Regions from separate parts of the Metabacillus dongyingensis genome, predicted to be linked through region 2. Evidence: a T-box and tRNA genes for the amino acid it is inferred to sense, from the RefSeq annotation. Region 2 holds a T-box; the other regions hold tRNA genes.

Region 1 (3,253 bases), 1.4 Mb from region 2:
CGCCTGCGCGCGCTTTACGCCCAATAATTCCGGACAACGCTTGCCACCTACGTATTACCGCGGCTGCTGGCACGTAGTTAGCCGTGGCTTTCTGGTTAGGTACCGTCAAGGTGCGAGCAGTTACTCTCGCACTTGTTCTTCCCTAACAACAGAGTTTTACGATCCGAAAACCTTCATCACTCACGCGGCGTTGCTCCGTCAGACTTTCGTCCATTGCGGAAGATTCCCTACTGCTGCCTCCCGTAGGAGTCTGGGCCGTGTCTCAGTCCCAGTGTGGCCGATCACCCTCTCAGGTCGGCTACGCATCGTTGCCTTGGTGAGCCATTACCTCACCAACTAGCTAATGCGCCGCGGGCCCATCTGTAAGTGACAGCCGAAACCGTCTTTCCAACTTGAACCATGCGGTTCAAGATACTATCCGGTATTAGCTCCGGTTTCCCGGAGTTATCCCAGTCTTACAGGCAGGTTGCCCACGTGTTACTCACCCGTCCGCCGCTGACCTCCGAAGAGGTCCGCTCGACTTGCATGTATTAGGCACGCCGCCAGCGTTCGTCCTGAGCCAGGATCAAACTCTCCGAAGAAAATTTGTGACTCAATTTGTTGCTGACTTCAAAAATTTAAAACGTTTGGTACGCTTTTGGTTTTGTTTAGTTTTCAAAGATCATTTTTAAAATTGGAGCGGGTGATGGGAATCGAACCCACGACATTAGCTTGGAAGGCTAGAGTTTTACCATTAAACTACACCCGCGAAAAGTATTTGTCTGGTCGGGAAGACAGGATTCGAACCTGCGACCCCTTGGTCCCAAACCAAGTGCTCTACCAAGCTGAGCTACTTCCCGGACACATTATATATATAGAATGGCGCGCCCGATAGGAGTCGAACCCATAACCTTTTGATCCGTAGTCAAACGCTCTATCCAATTGAGCTACGGGCGCACTTGTTAATGTAATGAAGCGACTTAAATATAATACCAAGTTGCGTTCTTTTTGTCAACAACTTTTTTGAGGTTTTTTAAAACTCTTTTGGTGCGGCCGAGAAGAGTCGAACTTCCACGGGGTTGCCCCCACTAGGCCCTCAACCTAGCGCGTCTGCCATTCCGCCACGACCGCGAAAAGATAAAAAATGTATGGTGCGGGTGAAGGGACTCGAACCCCCACGTCAAAGACACTAGATCCTAAGTCTAGCGCGTCTGCCAATTCCGCCACACCCGCATACATTAGTTAAAATGGTGTGCCATGAAGGACTCGAACCTTCGACCCTCTGATTAAAAGTCAGATGCTCTACCGACTGAGCTAATGGCACTTAGTAAGAAAACACTCTTCAGTTTTGCAAGACACTCAAATCTCAGAAAGATTATTCAAGGAGCGGCTCAATTTGTGTGCTGAAGCTAAGCTTCGATGATTACTCGGTCGTGCTCTACCGACTGAGCTAATGGCACTTAGTTATAATCGCATTTGAAATGCAAATGGCTGGGCTAGCTGGATTCGAACCAGCGCATGACGGAGTCAAAGTCCGTTGCCTTACCGCTTGGCTATAGCCCAATAAAATGGCGGTCCCGACCGGGATCGAACCGGCGATCTCCTGCGTGACAGGCAGGCATGTTAACCGCTACACCACGGGACCAAATATGATGGTGGAGGATGACGGGCTCGAACCGCCGACCCTCTGCTTGTAAGGCAGATGCTCTCCCAGCTGAGCTAATCCTCCAAATCATTAATATGCAATTCAGAAGCGATGACCCGTACGGGATTCGAACCCGTGTTACCGCCGTGAAAGGGCGGTGTCTTAACCGCTTGACCAACGGGCCAAAAGACAAAAAATAATGGCGGAGAAGGAGGGATTTGAACCCTCGCGCCGCTTACGCGACCTACACCCTTAGCAGGGGCGCCTCTTCAGCCACTTGAGTACTTCCCCATAATATGGCTCCGCAGGTAGGACTCGAACCTACGACCGATCGGTTAACAGCCGATAGCTCTACCACTGAGCTACTGCGGAATAATTAGTCATGACAGACTTCTTTAATTATATGAAGAATAGTACAAGCTGTCAAGCATTCTTTTTATTAATCATTTGCGTCTCTTACGACGGCTTTTATAATTTATCACAGCTTTGTATAATGAGTCAACCCCTTTTTTATCATGAAACAAGTTTTATTTTCCCGCCGCACTTTCCGCATACATACTTGGAAGTATCCATTCTTCGGTGGCGTTTGTAAATGAACATGCAGGCTGTACACTGATACTCTAATGTCTTCTTGATTCTGGCAGCCGTCTGCAGAGGTTTACAGAATCTTGGAGCACCCACTTTAGAAAGCAGCTCCCTAAATTCAGGATCACGGTGTTTGTACCCTCTGCCTTCTATATGAAGATGATAGTGGCAAAGTTCATGTTTGATTATGCCAATTACTTCTTCTAATCCCTGAGCTAAATATTTAGGGTTAATCTCAATGTTATGACTTTTTAAAAGGTATCTGCCGCCTGTTGTCCGCAGCCGGCTGTTAAAGAAAGCTTTATGTAAAAACTTTTTGTGAAAGTAAGTTTTTGAAATAGATTCTGTCAGTTCCTGAAGCTCCGTTTCATTCATAGGTAACACCCCGCATAGTTTGTATCTCCGAACAGGACATCTTGCGCCCGCATATAGTAAGTAATACACATACTCCATTATAAACAATAAGGAGGAACGAGCAATGCCTTCATGGTTAAAAAACCAAATGCAGCGTGCGTTTTATGAAAAGGATCGGTATCAAATAAAAATGCTGAATCAATGCTGGTATTTCTATAGAAAAAAACACTGCTCATAAGCAGTGTTGGGTTTTTATCAATTTATTTAGCGGAAATCAGACTTTTATTAGCGAAAACTTCATTTTTCATAGCTGATTTTTGAAATTTATTAGCCAAAATGAGGATTCATTTAGCCAAAACGCCTTTCAAGGTCCCAGAACTCTATATTTAAAATATACAGCTAATTGAACACTGCCCGTAAGCAGTGTTTTTCATTAACTGTTTATCATCGTCAAGGCAACACGGCCTTTATGTGCATCTACAGAGTCTACCCAAACCGTAACAACGTCACCTACAGAAACGACATCGAGAGGATGTTTGACAAAAGAGTTTCTAAGCTTTGAAATATGAACGAGCCCGTCCTGTTTTACGCCGATGTCAACAAACGCGCCAAAATCCACAACATTGCGCACTGTGCCCTGAAGTTCCATACCTGTTTGAAGGTCCTCTAGTTTCAAGACACCCTTTTTAA
Region 2 (3,253 bases):
TAAACATTTCGTATAAGCGTAAAGTATCTGCTCCGTGACTTGCTACAATGTCATCCGGATTTACAACGTTCCCTTTAGATTTACTCATTTTTTCGTTGTTTTCACCAAGAATCATTCCTTGATTAAACAATTTTTGGAATGGCTCTTTTGTCGGCACAATGCCAAGGTCGTATAAAACCTTATGCCAGAATCTTGCGTACAGCAAGTGAAGAACAGCATGCTCGGCCCCGCCGATATACGTATCAACAGGAAGCCACTCTTTTATTTTTTCAGGATCAGCAAGGTGCTCTGAATTCTTTGGATCAATATAACGCAAGTAGTACCAGCAGCTTCCGGCCCATTGCGGCATTGTATTTGTTTCGCGTCTTCCTTTTTTGCCTGTTTCAGGATCTGTCACATTCACCCATTCTTCAATGACGGCAAGCGGTGATTCACCTGTGCCGGATGGGCGGATTTCTGTTGTTTTCGGCAATGTTAATGGAAGCTGATCTTCAGGCACCGCAGACATAGTGCCGTCTTCCCAATGAATAATCGGAATCGGCTCTCCCCAGTAGCGCTGACGGGAGAATAACCAGTCACGAAGACGGTACGTAATTTTCTTTTCACCCTTTTGATTTGTTTCAAGCCAGTTAATCATGTTTTCTATTCCGTCTTGTTTATTCAAGCCATTCAGGAAATCAGAGTTTACATGAAGTCCCTCGCCAGTGTAAGCTTCTTTCTCGACATCTCCGCCTTCTACTACTTCTTTAATAGGAAGGTCGAATGTTTTTGCAAACTCAAAATCTCTCTCATCATGAGCAGGTACTGCCATAATGGCTCCTGTTCCATAGCTGACTAAAACATAATCCGCAATCCAGATTGGCATTCTCTCGCCATTTACAGGATTTATCGCATAGGCTCCTGTGAATACACCCGTTTTTTCTTTAGCTAAATCTGTTCTTTCAAGATCACTTTTGCTTTTCATTTTATCGATATAAGCTGCAACCGCTTCTTTTTGATCTGCAGTTGTAATTTCTTTAACAAGCGCATGCTCAGGTGCAAGCACTGCATAAGTAGCTCCAAACAGCGTATCAGGACGAGTAGTGAAGACAGTAAACGTTTGATTATGACCGTCAATGCCAAAATGAACGTGAGCACCTTCTGAGCGGCCAATCCAATTGCGCTGCATTTCTTTAATGCTCTCAGGCCAATCCACTTCTTCTAAGTCTTCAATTAATCTGTCAGCATAAGCTGTAATTTTAAGCATCCATTGTTTCATTGGACGGCGCTCAACAGGGTGTCCCCCGCGTTCACTCTTGCCATCAATAATTTCTTCGTTTGCCAAAACTGTTCCAAGTGCAGGACACCAGTTTACAGCCACTTCATCTACGTATGCCAAACCTTTTTTATATAATTGAAGGAAGATCCATTGCGTCCATTTGTAATACTCAGGGTCTGTTGTATTGATTTCACGGTCCCAGTCATATGAAAAACCAAGGCTCTGAATTTGACGGCGGAATGTATCAATATTCTTTGCTGTAAATTCAGCAGGATCATTACCTGTATCGAGTGCGTACTGCTCAGCTGGAAGTCCGAATGCATCCCAGCCCATCGGATGAAGAACATTGAAACCCTGCATCCGTTTAACACGGGACAAAATATCAGTTGCCGTGAAGCCTTCAGGGTGGCCAACGTGCAAACCGGCACCTGATGGATATGGAAACATATCAAGAGCGTAAAATTTCGGTTTACCTTCGACCTCTGTTGTTTTAAATGTTTTATTTTCAAGCCAGTAATTCTGCCATTTTTTCTCAACTTTATCGTGCTTAAAACTCATATAAATCCTCCTCAAATTGGTGCGTTGCTCTTCGCTTTTAGTATTCAGTCTGAACGGCTGTCCCCAAGATTAAACCGCACAATAGAAAAAACCTCTCATCCCAATAAGGGACGAGAGGTTTAATTTCCCGCGGTACCACCCAATTTAGCGCCAACAATCAGGCACTCACTTAAGCATCCGTAACGTGGATCACGACAGACATTACTGTGCAGGCAGTTCTGCAGTTGACGTCTGTAACTCAAAGGTGAGTTCACAGGCAATGGATGATTGACTCGCACCTTCCGTCAATTCTCTGAGCATCTAAAGTCTGTTACTATTCCTTATCACCGTTCATATCGTATACCTTTATATATTGTATTTTATAGAAATTGCTTCCGTGATGCAAGTTGTTAAATGAAGAAAAAGCGGAAATCGGATGATGGGCGGCAGATATGTTCATTTTCTGCGAAATGAGAAGTGTTAGATTTTGAGAGATTAAGAAGTGAGTTTGCTGTCATCAGGAGATTATTTTGCTTGACGCTCATTGTCTTTTTCTGGCTGCACTGTGTTGTCCTGCTGCTGTCTGACAAAGTCAAAACTCCTTAATACCGCTTCCCCGCTGTAACCAGCGATAATAGAAAGCACGACAAGCTGAAATGAGGATGAGGGTTCTGTCGATAAAACAAGCAGGATAGAAGCTGTTATCCCCATTGCGATATCTTCCCAGAATCCTAAGTAGATAAACCGTTTTGTCATTCTTGGTTTTTCGATCCTTCCTTTCTTTTTGACATGTCCAAGTAAACCCATTAACCCCCCAATCAACGACGCTACAACTACTGTCTGCAGCATAAGATCACCTTCCTAAAGCCGTAATAATTTCGGCACGCGACTTCAGGTACAAGATATTTAAGCTTCTTCTTTTGCTTGTACAGGTTTATGAAAAAATAGAAGCTTGTTTTACTTCCATTATATGTGAATATGGGTTAAACAAGCTTGATTAAATAGAAGGAATTTTCAGGAAACTATTTATCGTACTTTTTCACTAGACCGAACGTTTTTTCGGTTTTTCTCCTATGTGATAAGTACCATTCATTACGGCACCGTGCAGCCGCCTGAATTTTCAATCTGCAGATGTGTAAAATCTATAAGTTTCTGACCATCCAAAATCAGAGCATAATCAGCATTTTCAGACACTCGCCGCATTTTTTCAGCAATGAAATATTTATCAGCTTCTTTTAGTAATCTCTGATATTGTTTGGGCACAATTTTATTGAAGATGATAAAAAAAGAATGATGGCATAACCGGGACAATTGGCACTCGCTCCCGAAATAAAAAAAGCGAGAATTCATTCCCGCTTCACCTTTGGTTATGTTAGGAAGTCAGAATGGCTTCTCCCAGTTTTTGATTCTTTAATTTTTTGTCATAGATTGATGTTGTAAACATTGCAAGAACCAGCA
Region 3 (3,253 bases), 1.8 Mb from region 2:
TTTTCGATTGCCTCGATGAGCAGGTCAACATTAATATCTTTTACATATTTTTCTGCCTCGGGGATTTTTTCCGCAATATTTGTACCTACTTTCAAAACAGCTTTTACCAGATTAATTGGTAAATTCACATTTACATTATCACCTTCTTCAGAGGTAACACGAATCTTTAATATTTTATTGCCATATGGTACTTCTTTCTTTAATGAAAAAAGTTCTGGCTGGTCTTTTTCTCGGAGGATATTAATTAATTCACTCGCTTTTTCTTTATCAATCTTTCCTTCTTCCATCATCGTTAATACCCTTGAAATTTCGTCCTTCATTCTGCTTCCCCCTCTTTTAATAAACGGATTGCTTCTTCCGCTGTAATTTCTCCCTTTTCTAAAAGGCCAACAATCTTTTTCTTATCGACTCCCGGTTTCTTTTGTGCGTTATATCCTAGGATGGAAATGATATCATCTAATTTACCCCTGACCGTTGGATAGGAAATGCCTAATTCCTTCTCCACTTCTTTTATATTCCCGCGGCATTTAAGGAAAGTTTCAATAAAATGCAGTTGTTCCTGACCTAAAGCAGACAGTTTTGAAGCTTCAAATTCATTTTCTATTGTTGTCTGACAATGTCCGCATTGTAGCTTTGTAATTTTTAATGATTCGCTGCAAACCGGACAATTTGTGAGTAAAGGATATGCCATGTTTTGCTCCTTTCTTTTATTAACCATATTATACTACGTTTTTTAATAATATCAAATATCAACTTAAAATAATTTATAAAATCGAACTTAAATATTAAATAATTTAATTTTAATATTAAATATAAGTGCTAACCATTCTGAAATCAACTCCGGCTTAGGAAAAGAAGTTCCAGTAACTGCCGATAGTAACGAAATAATATATATATTTTGCAAAAAATAAGATAGGGTAGGGATTGTTTTATTAGTTGGTCTTCAATAAATGTGTCCGATTGCGGAACAAAATAAAAAAAGCAACCTGTCAATATTTCTTAAACCCAATATTTGTTCCAAAACTCGTGGCTTTCTTTTTGTTCTAAATAACTACTCTGCTACCCTTAAAATTACGCATATAGAGAATCACATTGTTTTTAATATGTTCTTCAGTTAGGTTAGATGGTTTCAATAAAGTAATATCAATACCCTGATCTTTAAGTTGATTTAAAAATGCTTGTATTCCATTCAAGTAATATTGAATTGTATGAGGTCTTAAATTTCGAAATTCGCAATCCTTAATGAACAATTGAATAGCATCTTTAAATGTCTCTACATAAGCTTTTACTTACTTTGAATAACAGCCAGTTCATCATCATTTAAAACATTCTTACGCCTTGTCATAATAATTCCTCCTTCAACGGTGCACACGATTAAGGAACACGATTTCATTTGAGGATGTCATGTAAAAAAAAGATAAAAAGACAACAAAAAAACGCCTCTACAATAACTGTAGAGACGTTTTTAAACGTTGATATTACTTAATTCACTTGTAATTGAAAGTAATAAAATTTCGATACCGGTGGCCGGGGTCGAACCGGCACTCCAGAGGAACACGATTTTGAGTCGTGCGCGTCTGCCAATTCCGCCACACCGGCAAATGAAATTGTGATGAAGATGGTGCCGAGGACCGGAATCGAACCGGTACGGTAGTCACCTACCGCAGGATTTTAAGTCCTGTGCGTCTGCCAGTTCCGCCACCCCGGCAAGGGTGATAAATAAAAATTGGAGGCGACACCCGGATTTGAACCGGGGATAAAGGTTTTGCAGACCTCTGCCTTACCACTTGGCTATGCCGCCTCAACTATTGGAGCGGAAGACGGGATTCGAACCCGCGACCCCCACCTTGGCAAGGTGGTGTTCTACCACTGAACTACTTCCGCAAATCGCATTGTAATGTATTTTATGCAGGAGCTGCACAAAGATGACTTTAGATTGAAAATGGCTGGGCTAGCTGGATTCGAACCAGCGCATGACGGAGTCAAAGTCCGTTGCCTTACCGCTTGGCTATAGCCCAAAACAGAAATAAAAACCCTATTAAGTAAAAAATGGGGCGACTGATGGGAATCGAACCCACGAATGCCAGAGCCACAATCTGGTGCGTTAACCACTTCGCCACAACCGCCATTATACTATATAAGATTAATTAAATTGGCAGGGGTAGTAGGACTCGAACCCACACCGGAGGTTTTGGAGACCTCTGTTCTACCTTTAAACTATACCCCTATATTCTTTTAATAAAATGGTGGAGGGGGACGGATTCGAACCGCCGAACCCGGAGGGAGCGGATTTACAGTCCGCCGCGTTTAGCCACTTCGCTACCCCTCCACACTGTAAGTGGTGCCGGCAAGAGGACTTGAACCCCCAACCTACTGATTACAAGTCAGTTGCTCTACCAATTGAGCTACACCGGCATTTAAGTGTAAATGGTGGCTTGGGACGGAATCGAACCGCCGACACAAGGATTTTCAGTCCTTTGCTCTACCGACTGAGCTACCAAGCCATTTTATTCTTTTTTAATTAAGAGAATGGCGGTCCCGACCGGGATCGAACCGGCGATCTCCTGCGTGACAGGCAGGCATGTTAACCGCTACACCACGGGACCATTTGGTTGCGGGGACAGGATTTGAACCTGCGACCTTCGGGTTATGAGCCCGACGAGCTACCAGACTGCTCCACCCCGCGACAATAATAAATGAAGTTTTTTTGCTGCTTTATTTCAGTAAAGATGGTGGAGGATGACGGGCTCGAACCGCCGACCCTCTGCTTGTAAGGCAGATGCTCTCCCAGCTGAGCTAATCCTCCGCAGTGAAAATGATATTGGTGACCCGTACGGGATTCGAACCCGTGTTACCGCCGTGAAAGGGCGGTGTCTTAACCGCTTGACCAACGGGCCATTTATATAAGTAGTGGCGGAGAGCAAGGGATTCGAACCCTTGAGACGGGTTACCGCCTACACGATTTCCAATCGTGCTCCTTCGGCCACTCGGACAGCTCTCCAAAATGGCTCCGCAGGTAGGACTCGAACCTACGACCGATCGGTTAACAGCCGATAGCTCTACCACTGAGCTACTGCGGAATAATATTTTCACTAGCCTGGCAACGTCCTACTCTCACAGGGGGAAACCCCCAACTACCATCGGCGCTAAAGAGCTTAACTTCCGTGTTCGGCATGGGAACGGGTGTGACCTCTTTGCCATCATCACCAGACATAGTGACAAAAATTATTATACTATGAAATCCGAAGATTTC

Evidence for each region. A T-box is a leader RNA that pairs with one kind of tRNA and senses whether it is charged. The one in region 2 lies ahead of leuS (leucine--tRNA ligase), so its partner is inferred to be a tRNA-Leu.
Region 1: it has a tRNA-Leu gene. The T-box ahead of leuS (leucine--tRNA ligase) is inferred to sense a tRNA for this amino acid. The anticodon was not compared.
Region 3: it has a tRNA-Leu gene. The T-box ahead of leuS (leucine--tRNA ligase) is inferred to sense a tRNA for this amino acid. The anticodon was not compared.

What each region holds. Positions count from the first base shown of each region.
Region 1 is NZ_CP082944.1:253,280-256,532, reverse strand. It holds rRNA gene K8L98_RS01485 (16S ribosomal RNA) at 1-581, opposite strand, end outside; tRNA gene K8L98_RS01480 (tRNA-Gly) at 675-748, opposite strand; tRNA gene K8L98_RS01475 (tRNA-Pro) at 763-839, opposite strand; tRNA gene K8L98_RS01470 (tRNA-Arg) at 860-936, opposite strand; tRNA gene K8L98_RS01465 (tRNA-Leu) at 1,025-1,110, opposite strand; tRNA gene K8L98_RS01460 (tRNA-Leu) at 1,129-1,212, opposite strand; tRNA gene K8L98_RS01455 (tRNA-Lys) at 1,228-1,303, opposite strand; tRNA gene K8L98_RS01450 (tRNA-Gln) at 1,468-1,542, opposite strand; tRNA gene K8L98_RS01445 (tRNA-Asp) at 1,549-1,624, opposite strand; tRNA gene K8L98_RS01440 (tRNA-Val) at 1,633-1,708, opposite strand; tRNA gene K8L98_RS01435 (tRNA-Glu) at 1,737-1,808, opposite strand; tRNA gene K8L98_RS01430 (tRNA-Ser) at 1,825-1,915, opposite strand; tRNA gene K8L98_RS01425 (tRNA-Asn) at 1,922-1,996, opposite strand; gene K8L98_RS01420 (SprT family protein) at 2,138-2,584, opposite strand; gene cmpA (cortex morphogenetic protein CmpA) at 2,688-2,801, shown strand; gene K8L98_RS01410 (Tex family protein) at 2,997-3,253, opposite strand, start outside.
Region 2 is NZ_CP082944.1:3,948,308-3,951,560, forward strand. It holds gene leuS (leucine--tRNA ligase) at 1-1,816, opposite strand, end outside; T-box leader at 1,920-2,152, opposite strand; gene K8L98_RS19605 (DUF4257 domain-containing protein) at 2,321-2,644, opposite strand; gene K8L98_RS19610 (hypothetical protein) at 2,888-3,106, opposite strand; gene K8L98_RS19615 (MDR family MFS transporter) at 3,168-3,253, opposite strand, start outside.
Region 3 is NZ_CP082944.1:695,603-698,855, reverse strand. It holds gene K8L98_RS03645 (hypothetical protein) at 1-320, opposite strand, end outside; gene K8L98_RS03640 (DUF2089 domain-containing protein) at 317-691, opposite strand; tRNA gene K8L98_RS03630 (tRNA-Leu) at 1,519-1,599, opposite strand; tRNA gene K8L98_RS03625 (tRNA-Leu) at 1,620-1,708, opposite strand; tRNA gene K8L98_RS03620 (tRNA-Cys) at 1,728-1,801, opposite strand; tRNA gene K8L98_RS03615 (tRNA-Gly) at 1,810-1,884, opposite strand; tRNA gene K8L98_RS03610 (tRNA-Gln) at 1,944-2,018, opposite strand; tRNA gene K8L98_RS03605 (tRNA-His) at 2,051-2,126, opposite strand; tRNA gene K8L98_RS03600 (tRNA-Trp) at 2,154-2,227, opposite strand; tRNA gene K8L98_RS03595 (tRNA-Tyr) at 2,245-2,329, opposite strand; tRNA gene K8L98_RS03590 (tRNA-Thr) at 2,340-2,415, opposite strand; tRNA gene K8L98_RS03585 (tRNA-Phe) at 2,429-2,504, opposite strand; tRNA gene K8L98_RS03580 (tRNA-Asp) at 2,531-2,606, opposite strand; tRNA gene K8L98_RS03575 (tRNA-Met) at 2,610-2,686, opposite strand; tRNA gene K8L98_RS03570 (tRNA-Val) at 2,731-2,806, opposite strand; tRNA gene K8L98_RS03565 (tRNA-Glu) at 2,823-2,897, opposite strand; tRNA gene K8L98_RS03560 (tRNA-Ser) at 2,912-3,001, opposite strand; tRNA gene K8L98_RS03555 (tRNA-Asn) at 3,006-3,080, opposite strand; rRNA gene rrf (5S ribosomal RNA) at 3,096-3,211, opposite strand.